DNA from 3 places in the Viridibacillus sp. FSL R5-0888 genome. Region 1 is predicted to be linked to each of the others. Evidence: a T-box and tRNA genes for the amino acid it is inferred to sense, from the RefSeq annotation. Region 1 holds a T-box; the other regions hold tRNA genes.

Evidence for each region. A T-box is a leader RNA that pairs with one kind of tRNA and senses whether it is charged. The one in region 1 lies ahead of ileS (isoleucine--tRNA ligase), so its partner is inferred to be a tRNA-Ile.
Region 2: it has a tRNA-Ile gene. The T-box ahead of ileS (isoleucine--tRNA ligase) is inferred to sense a tRNA for this amino acid. The anticodon was not compared.
Region 3: it has a tRNA-Ile gene. The T-box ahead of ileS (isoleucine--tRNA ligase) is inferred to sense a tRNA for this amino acid. The anticodon was not compared.

What each region holds. Positions count from the first base shown of each region.
Region 1 is NZ_JBBPAU010000001.1:3,380,999-3,388,004, forward strand. It holds gene MKY02_RS16935 (uracil-xanthine permease family protein) at 1-175, opposite strand, end outside; gene pyrR (bifunctional pyr operon transcriptional regulator/uracil phosphoribosyltransferase PyrR) at 206-745, opposite strand; gene MKY02_RS16945 (RluA family pseudouridine synthase) at 956-1,870, opposite strand; gene lspA (signal peptidase II) at 1,867-2,346, opposite strand; gene ileS (isoleucine--tRNA ligase) at 2,588-5,356, opposite strand; T-box leader at 5,404-5,630, opposite strand; gene MKY02_RS16960 (DivIVA domain-containing protein) at 5,681-6,190, opposite strand; gene MKY02_RS16965 (YlmH family RNA-binding protein) at 6,289-7,006, opposite strand, start outside.
Region 2 is NZ_JBBPAU010000001.1:104,415-111,420, reverse strand. It holds tRNA gene MKY02_RS00590 (tRNA-Tyr) at 26-109, opposite strand; tRNA gene MKY02_RS00585 (tRNA-Val) at 120-195, opposite strand; tRNA gene MKY02_RS00580 (tRNA-Glu) at 223-297, opposite strand; tRNA gene MKY02_RS00575 (tRNA-Thr) at 441-513, opposite strand; tRNA gene MKY02_RS00570 (tRNA-Asn) at 527-601, opposite strand; rRNA gene rrf (5S ribosomal RNA) at 1,438-1,553, opposite strand; rRNA gene MKY02_RS00560 (23S ribosomal RNA) at 1,617-4,546, opposite strand; tRNA gene MKY02_RS00555 (tRNA-Ala) at 4,643-4,718, opposite strand; tRNA gene MKY02_RS00550 (tRNA-Ile) at 4,732-4,808, opposite strand; rRNA gene MKY02_RS00545 (16S ribosomal RNA) at 4,904-6,456, opposite strand; tRNA gene MKY02_RS00540 (tRNA-Ala) at 6,604-6,679, opposite strand; tRNA gene MKY02_RS00535 (tRNA-Pro) at 6,699-6,775, opposite strand; tRNA gene MKY02_RS00530 (tRNA-Arg) at 6,780-6,856, opposite strand; tRNA gene MKY02_RS00525 (tRNA-Leu) at 6,889-6,977, opposite strand; tRNA gene MKY02_RS00520 (tRNA-Gly) at 6,984-7,006, opposite strand, start outside.
Region 3 is NZ_JBBPAU010000001.1:597,207-604,212, forward strand. It holds gene MKY02_RS02915 (YgzB family protein) at 1-302, opposite strand, end outside; gene MKY02_RS02920 (nucleotidyltransferase-like protein) at 443-1,318, shown strand; rRNA gene MKY02_RS02925 (16S ribosomal RNA) at 1,674-3,226, shown strand; tRNA gene MKY02_RS02930 (tRNA-Ile) at 3,323-3,399, shown strand; tRNA gene MKY02_RS02935 (tRNA-Ala) at 3,414-3,489, shown strand; rRNA gene MKY02_RS02940 (23S ribosomal RNA) at 3,586-6,515, shown strand; rRNA gene rrf (5S ribosomal RNA) at 6,652-6,767, shown strand; tRNA gene MKY02_RS02950 (tRNA-Asn) at 6,779-6,853, shown strand; tRNA gene MKY02_RS02955 (tRNA-Ser) at 6,859-6,950, shown strand; tRNA gene MKY02_RS02960 (tRNA-Glu) at 6,973-7,006, shown strand, end outside.

The sequences.
Region 1 (7,006 bases):
ATAAGAATATCAGTGTTGCGATACCGCTTGTTAAAAGAGCCATCGCTGGGCTCAAGCCAGTAAGTTTAGGTACTAATATTGTTGAGCCGAACATCGCAAACATATGTTGAGCACTAAGGGTAATAAGTTGGAGTGCTTTTGGTTTTTCATCTATATCTAATACTGTGTTTGCCATATCCTTTTATCCTCACATTCTTTACCTTGCTTATTCGTGAATTGTGACGCAATCCGTAGCATCAACTTCAACCATGTTAACTACGATTCTTTCATTTCCTGATGTCGGAATGTTCTTCCCTACATAATCAGCACGAATAGGTAGTTCTCTATGACCACGATCGACTAATACGGCTAGCTGGATTTGAGAAGGTCTTCCTAAGTCCATGACCGCATCCATCGCTGATCTTACTGTTCGTCCTGTGTATAGTACATCATCTACAAGAATGATTTTTTGCTCTGATACGTTGTCCGTAATATCAACTTGCTGTACTAGTGGCTCTTCGTTGTCTGTTTTTGTTGATAAATCATCACGATATAGTGTGATATCAAGTTCTCCGGTACGGATTTCCTTACCTTCAATTCTATTGATTTTTTGCGCTAACCTTCTTGCTAAATAAGCGCCTCTCGTTTTAATACCGACTAAAATGCACTCATCAATTCCTTCATTACGTTCAATAATTTCATGAGCGATTCGAGTCAATGCTCGATTCATAGCTGGTTCATCAAGTAATACTGCCTTCATTGTCATTATTTTTCCTCCTTTCGTTATGGGCATAAAAAAACCTCTTGAGCAATGAGCCCAAGAGGATATAGGTGTACTTAAGATATGTCGAAAAAAACTTGCATCACAAGGATTTTCCACATTTCACGCATACCTTCTCAGCCTCTCTGGACTGTCTTTAAAGGTGAATATTTTGTTTTTCACTACGACAAGTATATTACGCTAGGACTTAAAATGTCAATAGTTACTTTTCAATTCTTTTAATAACTCTTCATAATCAGCTGGTAATGGCGCCTCAAATTCTAAATATTCACCAGTTGAAGGATGAATAAAGCCTAATACACCGGCGTGTAGAACTTGTCCACCAAAGTCGAGTGTTTTTCTCGGCCCGTATTTTGGATCACCGGCTAATGGATAACCAATATAGTTCATATGGACACGGATTTGATGTGTACGTCCTGTTTCTAGTCTACATTGTACAAGAGTGTAATCCACTCCTAAACGGTCGATTACAGTAAAATGCGTAATCGCATGCTTTCCATTATCAACAACACCCATTTTTTGACGATCGCGTGAATCACGACCTATCGGAGCATCAATTGTTCCTTTATCGTGCGGAATATGACCGTGAACAAGCGCCGTATAACGACGAGTTACTGTCTTATCTACAAGTTGCTGTACTAATGATTCATGTGCTTTATCATTTTTGGCAACCATTAATAAACCAGAAGTATCTTTATCAATACGATGTACGATTCCAGGACGCGCTACACCATTAATGCCTGATAAATCTTGGCAATGATACATTAGACCATTTACAAGAGTACCAGTTGCATGACCTGGTGCTGGGTGTACAACCATGCCTTTTGGCTTGTTAACTACAATAACGTCGCTATCTTCATAGACGATTTCTAAATTTAAATCTTCTGCAACGATTTCAAGTGGTTCTGTTTCTGGTGGGGTTACTGAAATAACGTCCCCTTCTTTGACTTTATATTTTGTTTTAACAGGCTCATCATTTACCATAACGATTCCATCTTTTAACCAAGTTTGAATTTGAGAACGAGACCAGTCTTGTTGCATTGCTGCAAATGCTTTATCAATACGCTCACCATTCAATTCTTGCATTACTGTATAACTTACTGCTGTCATTGTTTCACCTTTTTCTGATTGAGTTTCTCTTCAAAGAGCATATAAATAATTAACATCACAACACCAATTGTTAGCGCTGCATCTGCAATATTAAAAATCGGGAAATCATAATTAATAACTGGGATTAGTACATTTACAAAATCCACTACTTCACCGCGAAATACACGATCAATAAAATTACCAATCGCTCCACCTAATAAGAACATAAGGCTCACTTGAAATAATGGCTTTCCTTTTGCTTCTTTATGAAAATAATAAAGAATACCGATTATTACAGCTACCGTAACAATTGCAAATAACCAAAATTGTCCCTGCAACATTCCCCATGCTGCTCCGCGATTACGATGCGAAAGAAGTCCAAAATAAGGATCCCATAGCATAATACTTTCACCAAGTTGCATGTTTTTAACGATACTCCATTTTGTTAGTTGATCGATAATTACTACAAAAGCTGCTAGCCCATAATATTTATACACCGCAATATCCTCCGTTTACTCTATATCTTAACCATTTTAACATAACAGAGCTATGAATGAAAAAAACTACTCATAAAATACTTCTTTTTGCAACAAAAAAGCCCCTTTCTATGAATAATCGTTGAAAAAGGCAGTCTCTTAAACAAAAATATATTTTTATATTGTTTCTGATATCTTTGAATGTACATTTTTCATATAAAAATGAGCAGTCCGATTAGTTATCGACTGCTCATTTTTTCAATTATGCTTCAGGATAGTATTTTTCTACAACATCCGCACAGTGTGCACATAATGTTGGGTGTGATTCACTTTGACCAACTGTTTCAGAAATTGACCAGCAACGTTCACATTTTTCACCTGTAGCTTTTTCTACAAGAACAGCTACGTTATCTACTACTACTGCTTCTGCCGGAGCTTGTGTAGTTTCGCCGCCTACCACGAATTCTGAAACGATATTCAATTGAGCAAAATTAATATCTTGATCTGCAAGTAAAGATGTAGTTGCTTCATCTGCAAAGACTGTCACTTTTGCTTCTAATGATTTACCGATTATTTTCGCGTTACGCGCTTCTTCTAAAGCTTTTAAAATTGCATTACGAACAGTGATGATTTGAGCCCATTTCGTGCGTAATGCTTCAAAATCTTCTTGTTCAACAGCTTCTGGCATATCAGTTAATTGAACGCTTACTGCCTCTGTGTTATCTAAATACGACCACATTTCATCTGTTGTATGTGGAATGATTGGAGTTAATAATTTTAATAATGCTTGTAATGTATCATACATAACCGATTGCATTGCACGACGGTCTGCATTATCTTGACCTTCGATATACACAACGTCTTTTGCAATATCTAAGTAGAATGAGCTTAACTCAGTTGCTACGAAGTTGTTGATTGTGTGATATACGCTTGCAAATTCATAGTTATCATAATGTGTGCGTACCGCTTTAATCACATCTTGTAATTTCATGTACATATAGCGATCCACTTCACGAAGATCTGCATATGCTACGCGATCTGTTTTAGGATTGAAGTCGCTCACATTACCATGTAGGAAACGAAGCGTATTACGGATTTTACGGTAGACTTCAGAAACTTGCTTCATGATGTCCATCGAAATACGAACGTCAGCTGTGTAGTCTACTGATGCTACCCATAAACGTAGAATATCGCCACCATATTGGTTCATTACTTTGATAGGAGCGATAATATTCCCAATAGATTTACTCATTTTGCGCCCTTCGCCATCTAATACGAAACCGTGAGAAAGTAAACCTTTATACGGCGCATGCCCATGTATAGCAACACTTGTAATAAGTGAAGAGTTGAACCATCCACGGTATTGGTCAGAGCCTTCTAAATAAAGATCTGCAGGGTAGCGTAATTCTGGGCGTTCATCTAATACACCTTGGTGTGTAGAACCTGAGTCAAACCAAACATCCATAATGTCGGTTTCTTTAGTAAATTCGCCATTTGGACTACCTGGATGAGTGAAGCCTGCTGGTAATAAATCTTTTGCTTCACGTTCGAACCAAATGTTTGAACCGTGTTCTTTAAATAGATTTGCAACGTGTTCGATTGTTTCTTCAGTAATGATTGGTTCATCATTCTCAGCATAAAACACTGGAATTGGAACACCCCAAGCACGTTGACGAGAAATACACCAGTCCCCGCGATCACGAATCATATTGAATAGACGTGTTTCACCCCAAGAAGGTGTAAAGTTTGTATCACGAATTGCTTGTAACAATTCTGGACGGAATGCTTCAATTGAAGCAAACCACTGTGCAGTTGCACGATAAATAACTGGTTTTTTGGTACGCCAGTCATGTGGATATGAGTGTGAGAAGAATGAAAGCTTTAGTAACGCTCCTTTTTCTTCTAATGCTTTTGTAATTTCTTTATTGGCATCATTGTAGAACAATCCTTCAAAACCAGGAGCCTCTTCAGTTAATACACCACGGTTATTAACTGGGCTTAAAATACCGATATCGTATTTTTTACCGATGTTAAAGTCGTCTTCACCATGTCCAGGGGCTGTATGAACGCAACCAGTACCTGCGTCAAGTGTAACGTGGTCACCACACATAATCAATGCATCACGGCCATATAAAGGATGAGCTGCTACAACGTATTCTAAATCTTGTCCAGCAATTTCACGATCAATTTCGTAGTTTTCCCATTCTAAAGTTTCTGCTACTTTTTCAAGTAAACCTTTAGCTATGATAAATTTCTTATCAGCCACTTTTACTACCGCATATGTGAATTCTGGATTCACGGAAATACCTAAGTTAGCAGGAATTGTCCATGGCGTTGTTGTCCAGATGATAAAGTTTTCATCAGTATTAACTACACCTTTACCGTCTTTTACAGCAAATGCAACATAGATAGATGGTGATTTGATATCTTGGTATTCAATTTCTGCTTCAGCTAATGCTGATTCACTTGATGGAGACCAGTAAACTGGTTTTAAACCTTTATAGATATAACCTTTTTTAGCCATTTCACCAAAGACTTTAATTTGACGCGCTTCGAATTTAGGTTGTAATGTGATATATGGATTATCCCAGTCACCACGAACACCGATACGTTTAAATTGAGTTCGTTGACGATCAACTTGCTCGTAAGCATACTCTTCACAAAGTTTACGGAATTCCGCAGTAGTCATTTCTTTGCGTTTTACACCTTTGTTAGTTAGTGCTTGCTCGATTGGTAGACCATGCGTATCCCAACCTGGTACATAAGGAACGAAGTAACCAGTCATTGAACGGTGACGATTAACCATATCTTTTAATACTTTGTTTAATGCATGTCCCATATGAAGATCGCCATTTGCGTATGGAGGGCCATCATGTAAGATGAATGCTGGGCGATCTTTTGTACGCTCTAACACCAACGCGTTGATGTCCATTTCTTCCCATTTTTCTTGGATTTTCGGTTCATTAGCCGGTAAATTTCCACGCATCGGGAAATCTGTTTTCGGCATTAATAACGTATCTTTGTATTCCATATAAAATCCTCCTCTTTTTTAAGCAAATAAAAAACTCCCCATCCCAAAAAAGGGACGAGGAGGAATTATCTCGCGGTACCACCCTAATTGCGTATAATAATTTAATACGCCTCTTAGACACCTTAACGTGGTGTGAGCCGAGATTACTTACTGTTTTTGTTCAGTAATCTAGTTCCAGAGTGATTTTCTTCCTTGAGTGTATAGTCTGAGCTTACACCGTCCTCAGATCGCTTTTACATCACTCAAAAAATACTGTCTCCATCATAACTTTTTCTTTGATATGTTGACATTATAGAAAACAGAAAGCATTCAGTCAAGTATCGTTTACTCTACAGGTGTATCTAAGCGCTCTAATTCTGTTGAATCAATTTCATACTCCAATAAATGATCCCAATCATCGGATTCAATCAAATCTAATTGAGCTTCAACAATCATTTTGAAGCGATTACGGAATACTTTAGATTGTTTTTTCAACTCTTCAATTTCTAGTGCAATACGACGTGCTTTTGATAGAGCTTCGTTAACAATACGATCAGCATTCTTCTCAGCTTCTTTAACGATCAATTTTGCTTCTTTAGTAGAATTACGTCGCACTTCTTCAGCAGCTTCTTGTGCAATGACAATTGATTTTTGAAGTGTTGATTCAATTGAATTATAGTGACCAATTTGCTCATTCGAAGTTAGTAATTTGCTTTCTAGCTCTTTTTTCTCTTTTAAAACAACTTCATAGTCTTTTATGATTTGCATTAAAAACTCATTGACTTCATCTTCATTGTAACCTCTGAAACCACGAGTAAACTCTTTATTATGTATATCAACAGGCGATAACGGCATTTTCTACACTCTCCCTTATAGCATAATATATATTGTAAACTATTATACAGGTCATTAATGGTAAGTACATCGAAAAAACAACAAATTTAATGAAATTGTTATGTTTTTCTTTCCATACGACCTATATTAATGCGAATTTTATCTTTTTTTGTTCTTCCTTCAATAGCTCTTATCATAAATCTCCCGAAACCTCGAATCGATAGTAAATCGAGTTCATGCAACTCAAAAGAAATATTTTCACGGATAGTAAAGTTAACCTTCACTTTTCCACTATTAATAAGTGCTGCTGATTTCTGACGAGATATATTAAATACAGAAGCGATAACTGTATCTAAACGCATCGAACTTACTGTCATCATTTCATCCGTCCAAACTTCTTCATTTGATAGTAACATTTCAGTTGAATTTAGCTCTTCTACATATACTTTTACCTTACCAATTGAAGTGAGATTAGCTCGGACATAATCTTCTATTTCTGAAGCAATAGCGAATTGGGCTGTAGAGTTGTCTAATCTTATATCCCCAAATTTCTCTCTTCCTAAACCAAGTGATAGTAACGCCCCTAAAACATCTGGATGCTCAAGCTGAACAAACTTAGTAGGATAGCGCAGATGGAATACCGTGATTTGATAATCCTCTTCTACTGGTACAAAATAGGACGGGTATATAAGAATCCTTCTGCGCTCAGCTTCATCAAATGCACCAAAATTCGCCATTTCAATATCGCCTTGATGTCCAATAATTGACTGTGCTATAAAACGTTGACGCGGATCTAGAAAGTCCGTTAACTTTGGCGCATATCGATTTTCTACTTCC
Region 2 (7,006 bases), 3.3 Mb from region 1:
ATAATGAATATTTTATATAAAAAAATGGTGGAGGGGGACGGATTCGAACCGCCGAACCCGAAGGAGCGGATTTACAGTCCGCCGCGTTTAGCCTCTTCGCTACCCCTCCGAAAAAAATATGGTGGAGGATGACGGGATCGAACCGCCGACCCCCTGCTTGTAAGGCAGGTGCTCTCCCAGCTGAGCTAATCCTCCATGGATATGTAAAATAATTTTTAAAAATGGTGACCCCTACGGGATTCGAACCCGTGTTACCGCCGTGAAAGGGCGGTGTCTTAACCGCTTGACCAAGGGGCCATTAATGCCGTACTGCTTAAAACAGGACAAGAATTATATTAACACTATTTAAATAAAAATGCAATACTTTATTTAAAAATATTAAAAAATTCATCTTACTAAACAAAATTCGATATTTTTCTACTTCTGGATAAATAATTGAAAGCTTCCAACCGGGCTCGAACCGGTGACCTCTTCCTTACCATGGAAGCACTCTACCTGCTGAGCTATGGAAGCATAGACAAAAAAATGGCTCCGAAGGTAGGACTCGAACCTACGACCGATCGGTTAACAGCCGATTGCTCTACCACTGAGCTACTTCGGAACAATAATATTATCGCTTCTTTAGATGTTACTTTTATCGAACACAAATATTATTATAACAGCATATTAAAACATTTCAAGCTATTTAAGGAAAAAAGTTTTAATTATTATGCATTTAAATATACCTATATTTTTTACAGCAATTCTAACTATCATAAAAACCCTATTTAAGCGTTTTAAGGCGTTTTAAGCGTAATCTAACATTAGATTACCAACATATATCGATTATGCTCCTAAAGGCTATTAAAATGATATTTTCATAACAATTGGTGGACTATTTTCAATTTGGATTCTTATACTTTTATACACAAACTCCACTTTTCTGTATAATTCCTGCGCAACTATATTACCATCATTAGCTGCTAGAACTATTCCATTAATAAGCGGATATTTTCCTTTATATACATCGGTAACTGAGATAGTATATTTGTTGCATAACCTTTTCTATAATACAAATAATTTGTTAAGCATGAGCCTAATAAAATTGTATTGGAATTATCTGAGTATGACTACACATCCAAATTATTATGTAAAACAAAGAAACTCAGCATTTCACAATTATAAAATGCAATAATTGGATGCCTGTCTATATCCGTTTTACACAACTCAAGAGTAGCTAATGGCGGATTTGTAAATTGTAGCTGATATTCAGTGATTCAATACTTATCTAATAACTCTGCACATCGATTGTATATGAAAATAAGTTGAAAACGAATTATCTGATGATAAAAAGTTCCATACGCAATATGGAGAAATCAAGAATTCCACAACCCTACCTATTATAACTATTTTCTAAATAAAAAAGCACAACTGATTAAATCAGCTGCGCTTTGATGTGCCTAGCAACGTCCTACTCTCACAGGGGGAAACCCCCAACTACCATCGGCGCTAAAGAGCTTAACTTCCGTGTTCGGCATGGGAACGGGTGTGACCTCTTTGCCATCATCACTAGACTATATTAGAGAACTTGTTCTCTCAAAACTGGATAAATTACATTGAAGTTTGTTAAGTAAAATTTGGTTAAGTCCTCGATCTATTAGTATTCGTCAGCTCCGTATGTCGCCACACTTCCACCTCGAACCTATCTACCTCATCGTCTTTGAGGGATCTTACTTACTTGCGTAATGGGAAATCTCATCTTGAGGGGGGCTTCATGCTTAGATGCTTTCAGCACTTATCCCGTCCACACATAGCTACCCAGCGATGCCCTTGGCAGAACAACTGGTACACCAGCGGTGTGTCCATCCCGGTCCTCTCGTACTAAGGACAGCTCCTCTCAAATTTCCTACGCCCACGACGGATAGGGACCGAACTGTCTCACGACGTTCTGAACCCAGCTCGCGTACCGCTTTAATGGGCGAACAGCCCAACCCTTGGGACCGACTACAGCCCCAGGATGCGATGAGCCGACATCGAGGTGCCAAACCTCCCCGTCGATGTGGACTCTTGGGGGAGATAAGCCTGTTATCCCCGGGGTAGCTTTTATCCGTTGAGCGATGGCCCTTCCATGCGGAACCACCGGATCACTAAGCCCGTCTTTCGACCCTGCTCGACTTGTAGGTCTCGCAGTCAAGCTCCCTTATGCCTTTACACTCTACGAATGATTTCCAACCATTCTGAGGGAACCTTTGGGCGCCTCCGTTACTCTTTAGGAGGCGACCGCCCCAGTCAAACTGCCCGCCTGACACTGTCTCCTACCCCGCTAAGGGGCATGGGTTAGAAGTTCAATACATCTAGGGTAGTATCCCACCAACGCCTCCTCCGAAGCTGGCGCTCCGGAATCTCTGGCTCCTACCTATCCTGTACAAGATGTATCAAAATTCAATATCAGGCTACAGTAAAGCTCCACGGGGTCTTTCCGTCCTGTCGCGGGTAACCTGCATCTTCACAGGTACTATAATTTCACCGAGTCTCTCGTTGAGACAGTGCCCAGATCGTTACGCCTTTCGTGCGGGTCGGAACTTACCCGACAAGGAATTTCGCTACCTTAGGACCGTTATAGTTACGGCCGCCGTTTACTGGGGCTTCAATTCGCACCTTCGCTTGCGCTAAGCACTCCTCTTAACCTTCCAGCACCGGGCAGGCGTCAGCCCCTATACGTCACCTTACGGTTTTGCAGAGACCTGTGTTTTTGCTAAACAGTCGCCTGGGCCTATTCACTGCGGCTCTCTCGGGCTTTCACCCTACTAGAGCACCCCTTCTCCCGAAGTTACGGGGTCATTTTGCCGAGTTCCTTAACGAGAGTTCTCTCGCACACCTTAGGATTCTCTCCTCGACTACCTGTGTCGGTTTGCGGTACGGGCACCTTTTACCTCGCTAGAGGCTTTTCTTGGCAGTGTGAAATCAGGAACTCCGGACATACGTCCTCGTCATCACAGCTCAACGTTATAGAAATGGGATTTGCCTCATTTCACGCCTCACTGCTTGAACATGCATAACCAACAGCATGCTTACCCTATCCTACTGCGTCCCCCCATTGCTCAAATGGTAAATAGGTGGTACAGGAATATCAACCTGTTGTCCATCGCCTACGCCTATCGGCCTCGGCTTAGGTCCCGACTAACCCTGAGCGGACGAGCCTTCCTCAGGAAACCTTAGTCATTCGGTGGACGGGATTCTCACCCGTCTTTCGCTACTCATACCGGCATTCTCACTTCTAAGCGCTCCACCAGTCCTTCCGGTCTGACTTCACAGCACTTAGAACGCTCTCCTACCACGGACATCTAAGATGTCCATCCACAGCTTCGGTGAATTGTTTAGCCCCGATACATTTTCGGCGCAGCGTCACTCGACCAGTGAGCTATTACGCACTCTTTAAATGATGGCTGCTTCTGAGCCAACATCCTGGTTGTCTAAGCAACGTCACATCCTTTTCCACTTAACAATTACTTTGGGACCTTAGCTGGTGGTCTGGGCTGTTTCCCTCTTGACTACGGATCTTATCACTCGCAGTCTGACTCCCGTGCATAAATCACTGGCATTCGGAGTTTGTCTGAATTCGGTAATCCGGGATGGACCCCTAGTTCAAACAGTGCTCTACCTCCAGGATTCTTTATCACGAGGCTAGCCCTAAAGCTATTTCGGAGAGAACCAGCTATCTCCAGGTTCGATTGGAATTTCTCCGCTACCCACACCTCATCCCCGCACTTTTCAACGTACGTGGGTTCGGGCCTCCAGTAAGTGTTACCTTACCTTCACCCTGGACATGGGTAGATCACCTGGTTTCGGGTCTACAACCACATACTCATTCGCCCTATTCAGACTCGCTTTCGCTGCGGCTCCGTCTTCTAAAACTTAACCTCGCATGTAATCGTAACTCGCCGGTTCATTCTACAAAAGGCACGCTATCACCCATTAACGGGCTCTAACTACTTGTAGGCACATGGTTTCAGGATCTATTTCACTCCCCTTCCGGGGTGCTTTTCACCTTTCCCTCACGGTACTGGTTCACTATCGGTCACTAGGTAGTATTTAGCCTTGGGAGATGGTCCTCCCAGATTCCGACGGAATTTCACGTGTTCCGCCGTACTCAGGATACACTCAAGAGAGAATGAACTTTCAACTACAGGGCTGTTACCTGCTCTGGCGGGCCTTTCCAGACCGCTTCGTTTAACTCATTCCTTTGTAACTCCATATAGAGTGTCCTACAACCCCAAGAGGCAAGCCTCTTGGTTTGGGCTATTCCCGTTTCGCTCGCCGCTACTCAGGGAATCGATTTTTCTTTCTCTTCCTCCAGGTACTTAGATGTTTCAGTTCCCTGGGTCTGCCATCAAGACGCTATGTATTCACGTCAAGATACTGCTCCATTACGAACAGTGGGTTCCCCCATTCGGAAATCTCCGGATCAAAGCTCACTTACAGCTCCCCGAAGCATATCGGTGTTAGTGCCGTCCTTCTTCGGCTCCTAGTGCCAAGGCATCCGCCATGCGCCCTTAATAACTTAACCTAAAAGTTAGTTATTAAGCCTAAAAAACTTAATAATAAAAAATGTGTTACTTAATTTGCTTCAATGTCGTTTTATCCAGTTTTCAAAGAACAATATTGGTGGAGCCTAGCGGGATCGAACCGCTGACCTCCTGCGTGCAAGGCAGGCGCTCTCCCAGCTGAGCTAAGGCCCCAAAAAAAGAAAAATGGTGGGCCTAAATGGACTCGAACCATCGACCTCACGCTTATCAGGCGTGCGCTCTAACCAGCTGAGCTATAGGCCCCTTTTTCGGAAAAATATAAGGTTTTATAAACCTTCAAAACTGAACGCAAGACGTTAATCGACAGATCCAAGATCTGTTTCCGTAATTATCCTTAGAAAGGAGGTGATCCAGCCGCACCTTCCGATACGGCTACCTTGTTACGACTTCACCCCAATCATCTATCCCACCTTCGGCGGCTGGCTCCATAAAGGTTACCTCACCGACTTCGGGTGTTACAAACTCTCGTGGTGTGACGGGCGGTGTGTACAAGGCCCGGGAACGTATTCACCGTGGCATGCTGATCCACGATTACTAGCGATTCCGGCTTCATGTAGGCGAGTTGCAGCCTACAATCCGAACTGAGAACGATTTTATGAGATTAGCATACCCTCGCGAGTTAGCGACTCTTTGTATCGTCCATTGTAGCACGTGTGTAGCCCAGGTCATAAGGGGCATGATGATTTGACGTCATCCCCACCTTCCTCCGGTTTGTCACCGGCAGTCACCTTAGAGTGCCCAACTAAATGATGGCAACTAAGATCAAGGGTTGCGCTCGTTGCGGGACTTAACCCAACATCTCACGACACGAGCTGACGACAACCATGCACCACCTGTCACCAATGTCCCCGAAGGGAAAACTCTATCTCTAGAGCGGTCATTGGGATGTCAAGACCTGGTAAGGTTCTTCGCGTTGCTTCGAATTAAACCACATGCTCCACCGCTTGTGCGGGCCCCCGTCAATTCCTTTGAGTTTCAACCTTGCGGCCGTACTCCCCAGGCGGAGTGCTTAATGCGTTAGCTGCAGCACTAAGGGGCGGAAACCCCCTAACACTTAGCACTCATCGTTTACGGCGTGGACTACCAGGGTATCTAATCCTGTTTGCTCCCCACGCTTTCGCGCCTCAGTGTCAGTTACAGACCAGAAAGTCGCCTTCGCCACTGGTGTTCCTCCAAATCTCTACGCATTTCACCGCTACACTTGGAATTCCACTTTCCTCTTCTGCACTCAAGTCTCCCAGTTTCCAATGACCCTCCACGGTTGAGCCGTGGGCTTTCACATCAGACTTAAGAAACCACCTGCGCGCGCTTTACGCCCAATAAATCCGGACAACGCTTGCCACCTACGTATTACCGCGGCTGCTGGCACGTAGTTAGCCGTGGCTTTCTAATAAGGTACCGTCAAGGTACGTTCAGTTACTAACGTACTTGTTCTTCCCTTACAACAGAGTTTTACGATCCGAAAACCTTCATCACTCACGCGGCGTTGCTCCATCAGACTTTCGTCCATTGTGGAAGATTCCCTACTGCTGCCTCCCGTAGGAGTTTGGGCCGTGTCTCAGTCCCAATGTGGCCGATCACCCTCTCAGGTCGGCTATGCATCGTTGCCTTGGTAGGCCATTACCCCACCAACTAGCTAATGCACCGCGGGCCCATCTAGTAGTGACAGCCGAAACCGCCTTTCAGCATTTTGCCATGTGACAAAATGGATTATTCGGTATTAGCCCCGGTTTCCCGGAGTTATCCCAATCTACTAGGTAGGTTGCCCACGTGTTACTCACCCGTCCGCCGCTAAATCAGAAGAAGCAAGCTTCTTCATCATTCGCTCGACTTGCATGTATTAGGCACGCCGCCAGCGTTCGTCCTGAGCCAGGATCAAACTCTCCATAAAAGTAGTTTGAAAGCTCATTAGCTTTGCTAGCGTATCATCCGAAGATGATATCTATTTTTGTTTTGATCCACCAACAGAGTTGATGTTCAAAAACATTTATTGATTAACGTCTTGCATGTTCAGTTTTCAAGGTTCATAAGATATATATGGTGGAGCCTAGCGGGATCGAACCGCTGACCTCCTGCGTGCAAGGCAGGCGCTCTCCCAGCTGAGCTAAGGCCCCGTATGGGTATAAGTAATAATGGTCGGGAAGACAGGATTCGAACCTGCGACCCCTTGGTCCCAAACCAAGTGCTCTACCAAGCTGAGCTACTTCCCGTTAATGGCGCGCCCGGCAGAAGTCGAATCCACAACCTTCTGATCCGTAGTCAGACGCTCTATCCAATTGAGCTACGGGCGCATATATTATCACTTGTATTAAATTAAAAGAAATGGTGCCGAGGACCGGAATCGAACCGGTACGGTAGTCACCTACCGCAGGATTTTAAGTCCTGTGCGTCTGCCAGTTCCGCCACCCCGGCATATTTTGGAGCGGAAGACGAGGTTCGAA
Region 3 (7,006 bases), 2.8 Mb from region 1:
AATGAAGGATCTAAAGTAAGTGGTTCATTGCAATACATACACATATCTACACGTCCAAGCACTTTTGTGTGTTTATGGCACCCCGGACATTCTACTAATACCGCTCGGGTTGAAAGGAATCCAATCCATCCATATACAAAAGTACTTCCAAGAATACAGAGGATACCTAGTGTCATGAAGATAATAACTAACCATTGGTGTTCTCTGAAGAAAATGGCGCCGTACATGATGATAAAGCCTATAAATATGAGAGATAAAGCAAATGAACGGATTTTATTTATCTTATTTTTATATGGTTTCATTTGTAAGCCTCCTAATCTACAACATACTATAACACAAAATGATATCGTAATATGAAGTGAAAATTTTATGCAGGAATCTTATTATTTTTGTCGAACGTTTAAGACAGAGTAAATTGACTATTGACTATAGGAGGATCATTATGGAGCAGCTACTACGACCCATATACCAAGAACGAGCAAGTCACCCGAATACAATAGGTGTAATTTTAATAGAAAAAAGGGAAGAAGTTAGCCCGATAACAGATACATTTGATACGGTACTTCTTATTATTACAAAACAAAGTGACCGACCAGTCTTTACGAAACATTATACATTTAAAGATAAAAAAGCTGCTATGCACATTATTACGGAGAAGCAGTTAAACAAATGGTTATTAGTAGGAACTAATAAGAAGATAGTCGACTGGCTATTCTTTGGAAAAGTATTATTCGATCGTAATGAGTATCTTTTTAATTTAAAAAAGGAACTGAAGGAGTTCCCTTTTTATGGTCGGAAAATTAAAATGGGTATTGAGTTTGCAAAGCTTATACGAAGATACTTAGAAGGTAAAGTATGTTTCGAAGAGAAAAATTACTTAGATGCCTATAATCATGTTGTTGAATCATTGCATCATTTAGCTCGACTTGCTGTAATGGATAAAGGAATGTACCCTGAGGTTACAGTGTGGTCGCAAGTAAAACAAATTGATCCAGCCATTTATAAATTATATGAAGAACTTATTACAAGTGAAGAATCGTTGGATAAACGATTAGAGTTATTATTTTTAGCAAGCGAGTTCTTTATTCATTCTCGTACTGCAGATGGAGCAACACATGTAATAGAAGTAATGTCTAAGAAAGACTTTTGGACAATTCAAGAATTGCATGAACAAGAGGAGCTGAAAAACTATTCAGTTAACCTTGAAGTTTTCATCGAATACTTAATAGATAAAGGCTACATCTCTGTAGAGCGTGTAGAGACTAAAGGAAATAACATATATCATAGAGATTATAAGGTTGAAGAAATCGCTGAATAGTTGTATATTAATTGAGGCGTTTAAAACGCCTCGGATTTTTTTAGAAAAAGTGTTGACATGAGTATCGACACTATTGTATTATATTAATTGTCGCTAAGACGTGTTGTTAAAACTTAAAACTTTCACTCAAAAAACTTTTTCAAAAAAGTTATTGACATCAAAAATGAAAGATGTTAAGATATTAAAGTCGCTGCAACAAGCGATTACAATAACAACAAAATGAACCTTGAAAACTGAACATGCAAGACGTTAATCAATAAATGTTTTTGAACATCAACTCTGTTGGTGTTCAAAACGAAAATAGATATCATCTTCGGATGATACGCTAGCAAAGCTAATGAGCTTTCAAACTACTTTTATGGAGAGTTTGATCCTGGCTCAGGACGAACGCTGGCGGCGTGCCTAATACATGCAAGTCGAGCGAATGATGAAGAAGCTTGCTTCTTCTGATTTAGCGGCGGACGGGTGAGTAACACGTGGGCAACCTACCTAGTAGATTGGGATAACTCCGGGAAACCGGGGCTAATACCGAATAATCCATTTTGTCACATGGCAAAATGCTGAAAGGCGGTTTCGGCTGTCACTACTAGATGGGCCCGCGGTGCATTAGCTAGTTGGTGGGGTAACGGCCTACCAAGGCAACGATGCATAGCCGACCTGAGAGGGTGATCGGCCACATTGGGACTGAGACACGGCCCAAACTCCTACGGGAGGCAGCAGTAGGGAATCTTCCACAATGGACGAAAGTCTGATGGAGCAACGCCGCGTGAGTGATGAAGGTTTTCGGATCGTAAAACTCTGTTGTAAGGGAAGAACAAGTACGTTAGTAACTGAACGTACCTTGACGGTACCTTATTAGAAAGCCACGGCTAACTACGTGCCAGCAGCCGCGGTAATACGTAGGTGGCAAGCGTTGTCCGGATTTATTGGGCGTAAAGCGCGCGCAGGTGGTTTCTTAAGTCTGATGTGAAAGCCCACGGCTCAACCGTGGAGGGTCATTGGAAACTGGGAGACTTGAGTGCAGAAGAGGAAAGTGGAATTCCAAGTGTAGCGGTGAAATGCGTAGAGATTTGGAGGAACACCAGTGGCGAAGGCGACTTTCTGGTCTGTAACTGACACTGAGGCGCGAAAGCGTGGGGAGCAAACAGGATTAGATACCCTGGTAGTCCACGCCGTAAACGATGAGTGCTAAGTGTTAGGGGGTTTCCGCCCCTTAGTGCTGCAGCTAACGCATTAAGCACTCCGCCTGGGGAGTACGGCCGCAAGGTTGAAACTCAAAGGAATTGACGGGGGCCCGCACAAGCGGTGGAGCATGTGGTTTAATTCGAAGCAACGCGAAGAACCTTACCAGGTCTTGACATCCCAATGACCGCTCTAGAGATAGAGTTTTCCCTTCGGGGACATTGGTGACAGGTGGTGCATGGTTGTCGTCAGCTCGTGTCGTGAGATGTTGGGTTAAGTCCCGCAACGAGCGCAACCCTTGATCTTAGTTGCCATCATTTAGTTGGGCACTCTAAGGTGACTGCCGGTGACAAACCGGAGGAAGGTGGGGATGACGTCAAATCATCATGCCCCTTATGACCTGGGCTACACACGTGCTACAATGGACGATACAAAGAGTCGCTAACTCGCGAGGGTATGCTAATCTCATAAAATCGTTCTCAGTTCGGATTGTAGGCTGCAACTCGCCTACATGAAGCCGGAATCGCTAGTAATCGTGGATCAGCATGCCACGGTGAATACGTTCCCGGGCCTTGTACACACCGCCCGTCACACCACGAGAGTTTGTAACACCCGAAGTCGGTGAGGTAACCTTTATGGAGCCAGCCGCCGAAGGTGGGATAGATGATTGGGGTGAAGTCGTAACAAGGTAGCCGTATCGGAAGGTGCGGCTGGATCACCTCCTTTCTAAGGATAATTACGGAAACAGATCTTGGATCTGTCGATTAACGTCTTGCGTTCAGTTTTGAAGGTTCATACTTCAATTATATATTTTCCCAAAAGGGGCCTATAGCTCAGCTGGTTAGAGCGCACGCCTGATAAGCGTGAGGTCGATGGTTCGAGTCCATTTAGGCCCACCATATTTTCTTTTTTTGGGGCCTTAGCTCAGCTGGGAGAGCGCCTGCCTTGCACGCAGGAGGTCAGCGGTTCGATCCCGCTAGGCTCCACCAATATTGTTCTTTGAAAACTGGATAAAACGACATTGAAGCAAATTAAGTAACACATTTTTTATTATTAAGTTTTTTAGGCTTAATAACTAACTTTTAGGTTAAGTTATTAAGGGCGCATGGCGGATGCCTTGGCACTAGGAGCCGAAGAAGGACGGCACTAACACCGATATGCTTCGGGGAGCTGTAAGTGAGCTTTGATCCGGAGATTTCCGAATGGGGGAACCCACTGTTCGTAATGGAGCAGTATCTTGACGTGAATACATAGCGTCTTGATGGCAGACCCAGGGAACTGAAACATCTAAGTACCTGGAGGAAGAGAAAGAAAAATCGATTCCCTGAGTAGCGGCGAGCGAAACGGGAATAGCCCAAACCAAGAGGCTTGCCTCTTGGGGTTGTAGGACACTCTATATGGAGTTACAAAGGAATGAGTTAAACGAAGCGGTCTGGAAAGGCCCGCCAGAGCAGGTAACAGCCCTGTAGTTGAAAGTTCATTCTCTCTTGAGTGTATCCTGAGTACGGCGGAACACGTGAAATTCCGTCGGAATCTGGGAGGACCATCTCCCAAGGCTAAATACTACCTAGTGACCGATAGTGAACCAGTACCGTGAGGGAAAGGTGAAAAGCACCCCGGAAGGGGAGTGAAATAGATCCTGAAACCATGTGCCTACAAGTAGTTAGAGCCCGTTAATGGGTGATAGCGTGCCTTTTGTAGAATGAACCGGCGAGTTACGATTACATGCGAGGTTAAGTTTTAGAAGACGGAGCCGCAGCGAAAGCGAGTCTGAATAGGGCGAATGAGTATGTGGTTGTAGACCCGAAACCAGGTGATCTACCCATGTCCAGGGTGAAGGTAAGGTAACACTTACTGGAGGCCCGAACCCACGTACGTTGAAAAGTGCGGGGATGAGGTGTGGGTAGCGGAGAAATTCCAATCGAACCTGGAGATAGCTGGTTCTCTCCGAAATAGCTTTAGGGCTAGCCTCGTGATAAAGAATCCTGGAGGTAGAGCACTGTTTGAACTAGGGGTCCATCCCGGATTACCGAATTCAGACAAACTCCGAATGCCAGTGATTTATGCACGGGAGTCAGACTGCGAGTGATAAGATCCGTAGTCAAGAGGGAAACAGCCCAGACCACCAGCTAAGGTCCCAAAGTAATTGTTAAGTGGAAAAGGATGTGACGTTGCTTAGACAACCAGGATGTTGGCTCAGAAGCAGCCATCATTTAAAGAGTGCGTAATAGCTCACTGGTCGAGTGACGCTGCGCCGAAAATGTATCGGGGCTAAACAATTCACCGAAGCTGTGGATGGACATCTTAGATGTCCGTGGTAGGAGAGCGTTCTAAGTGCTGTGAAGTCAGACCGGAAGGACTGGTGGAGCGCTTAGAAGTGAGAATGCCGGTATGAGTAGCGAAAGACGGGTGAGAATCCCGTCCACCGAATGACTAAGGTTTCCTGAGGAAGGCTCGTCCGCTCAGGGTTAGTCGGGACCTAAGCCGAGGCCGATAGGCGTAGGCGATGGACAACAGGTTGATATTCCTGTACCACCTATTTACCATTTGAGCAATGGGGGGACGCAGTAGGATAGGGTAAGCATGCTGTTGGTTATGCATGTTCAAGCAGTGAGGCGTGAAATGAGGCAAATCCCATTTCTATAACGTTGAGCTGTGATGACGAGGACGTATGTCCGGAGTTCCTGATTTCACACTGCCAAGAAAAGCCTCTAGCGAGGTAAAAGGTGCCCGTACCGCAAACCGACACAGGTAGTCGAGGAGAGAATCCTAAGGTGTGCGAGAGAACTCTCGTTAAGGAACTCGGCAAAATGACCCCGTAACTTCGGGAGAAGGGGTGCTCTAGTAGGGTGAAAGCCCGAGAGAGCCGCAGTGAATAGGCCCAGGCGACTGTTTAGCAAAAACACAGGTCTCTGCAAAACCGTAAGGTGACGTATAGGGGCTGACGCCTGCCCGGTGCTGGAAGGTTAAGAGGAGTGCTTAGCGCAAGCGAAGGTGCGAATTGAAGCCCCAGTAAACGGCGGCCGTAACTATAACGGTCCTAAGGTAGCGAAATTCCTTGTCGGGTAAGTTCCGACCCGCACGAAAGGCGTAACGATCTGGGCACTGTCTCAACGAGAGACTCGGTGAAATTATAGTACCTGTGAAGATGCAGGTTACCCGCGACAGGACGGAAAGACCCCGTGGAGCTTTACTGTAGCCTGATATTGAATTTTGATACATCTTGTACAGGATAGGTAGGAGCCAGAGATTCCGGAGCGCCAGCTTCGGAGGAGGCGTTGGTGGGATACTACCCTAGATGTATTGAACTTCTAACCCATGCCCCTTAGCGGGGTAGGAGACAGTGTCAGGCGGGCAGTTTGACTGGGGCGGTCGCCTCCTAAAGAGTAACGGAGGCGCCCAAAGGTTCCCTCAGAATGGTTGGAAATCATTCGTAGAGTGTAAAGGCATAAGGGAGCTTGACTGCGAGACCTACAAGTCGAGCAGGGTCGAAAGACGGGCTTAGTGATCCGGTGGTTCCGCATGGAAGGGCCATCGCTCAACGGATAAAAGCTACCCCGGGGATAACAGGCTTATCTCCCCCAAGAGTCCACATCGACGGGGAGGTTTGGCACCTCGATGTCGGCTCATCGCATCCTGGGGCTGTAGTCGGTCCCAAGGGTTGGGCTGTTCGCCCATTAAAGCGGTACGCGAGCTGGGTTCAGAACGTCGTGAGACAGTTCGGTCCCTATCCGTCGTGGGCGTAGGAAATTTGAGAGGAGCTGTCCTTAGTACGAGAGGACCGGGATGGACACACCGCTGGTGTACCAGTTGTTCTGCCAAGGGCATCGCTGGGTAGCTATGTGTGGACGGGATAAGTGCTGAAAGCATCTAAGCATGAAGCCCCCCTCAAGATGAGATTTCCCATTACGCAAGTAAGTAAGATCCCTCAAAGACGATGAGGTAGATAGGTTCGAGGTGGAAGTGTGGCGACATACGGAGCTGACGAATACTAATAGATCGAGGACTTAACCAAATTTTACTTAACAAACTTCAATGTAATTTATCCAGTTTTGAGAGAATAATAAAAAACTTTTCTAAAATAGCAAAAAACACTTGCTAAAATTTAAAAAAGATGATATAATTATTCTTGTCCTTAGGTAATACAATAGTCTAGTGATGATGGCAAAGAGGTCACACCCGTTCCCATGCCGAACACGGAAGTTAAGCTCTTTAGCGCCGATGGTAGTTGGGGGTTTCCCCCTGTGAGAGTAGGACGTTGCTAGGCGATCATATTATTCCGAAGTAGCTCAGTGGTAGAGCATCCGGCTGTTAACCGGACGGTCGTAGGTTCGAGTCCTACCTTCGGAGCCATTTTTGGAGAGCTGTCCGAGTGGCCGAAGGAGCACGATTGGAAATCGTGTAGGCGAGTAACCTTGTCTCAAGGGTTCAAATCCCTTGCTCTCCGCCATACACATTCTCATTTATTAAATGGCCCCTTGGTCAAGCGGTTAAGACACCGCCCTT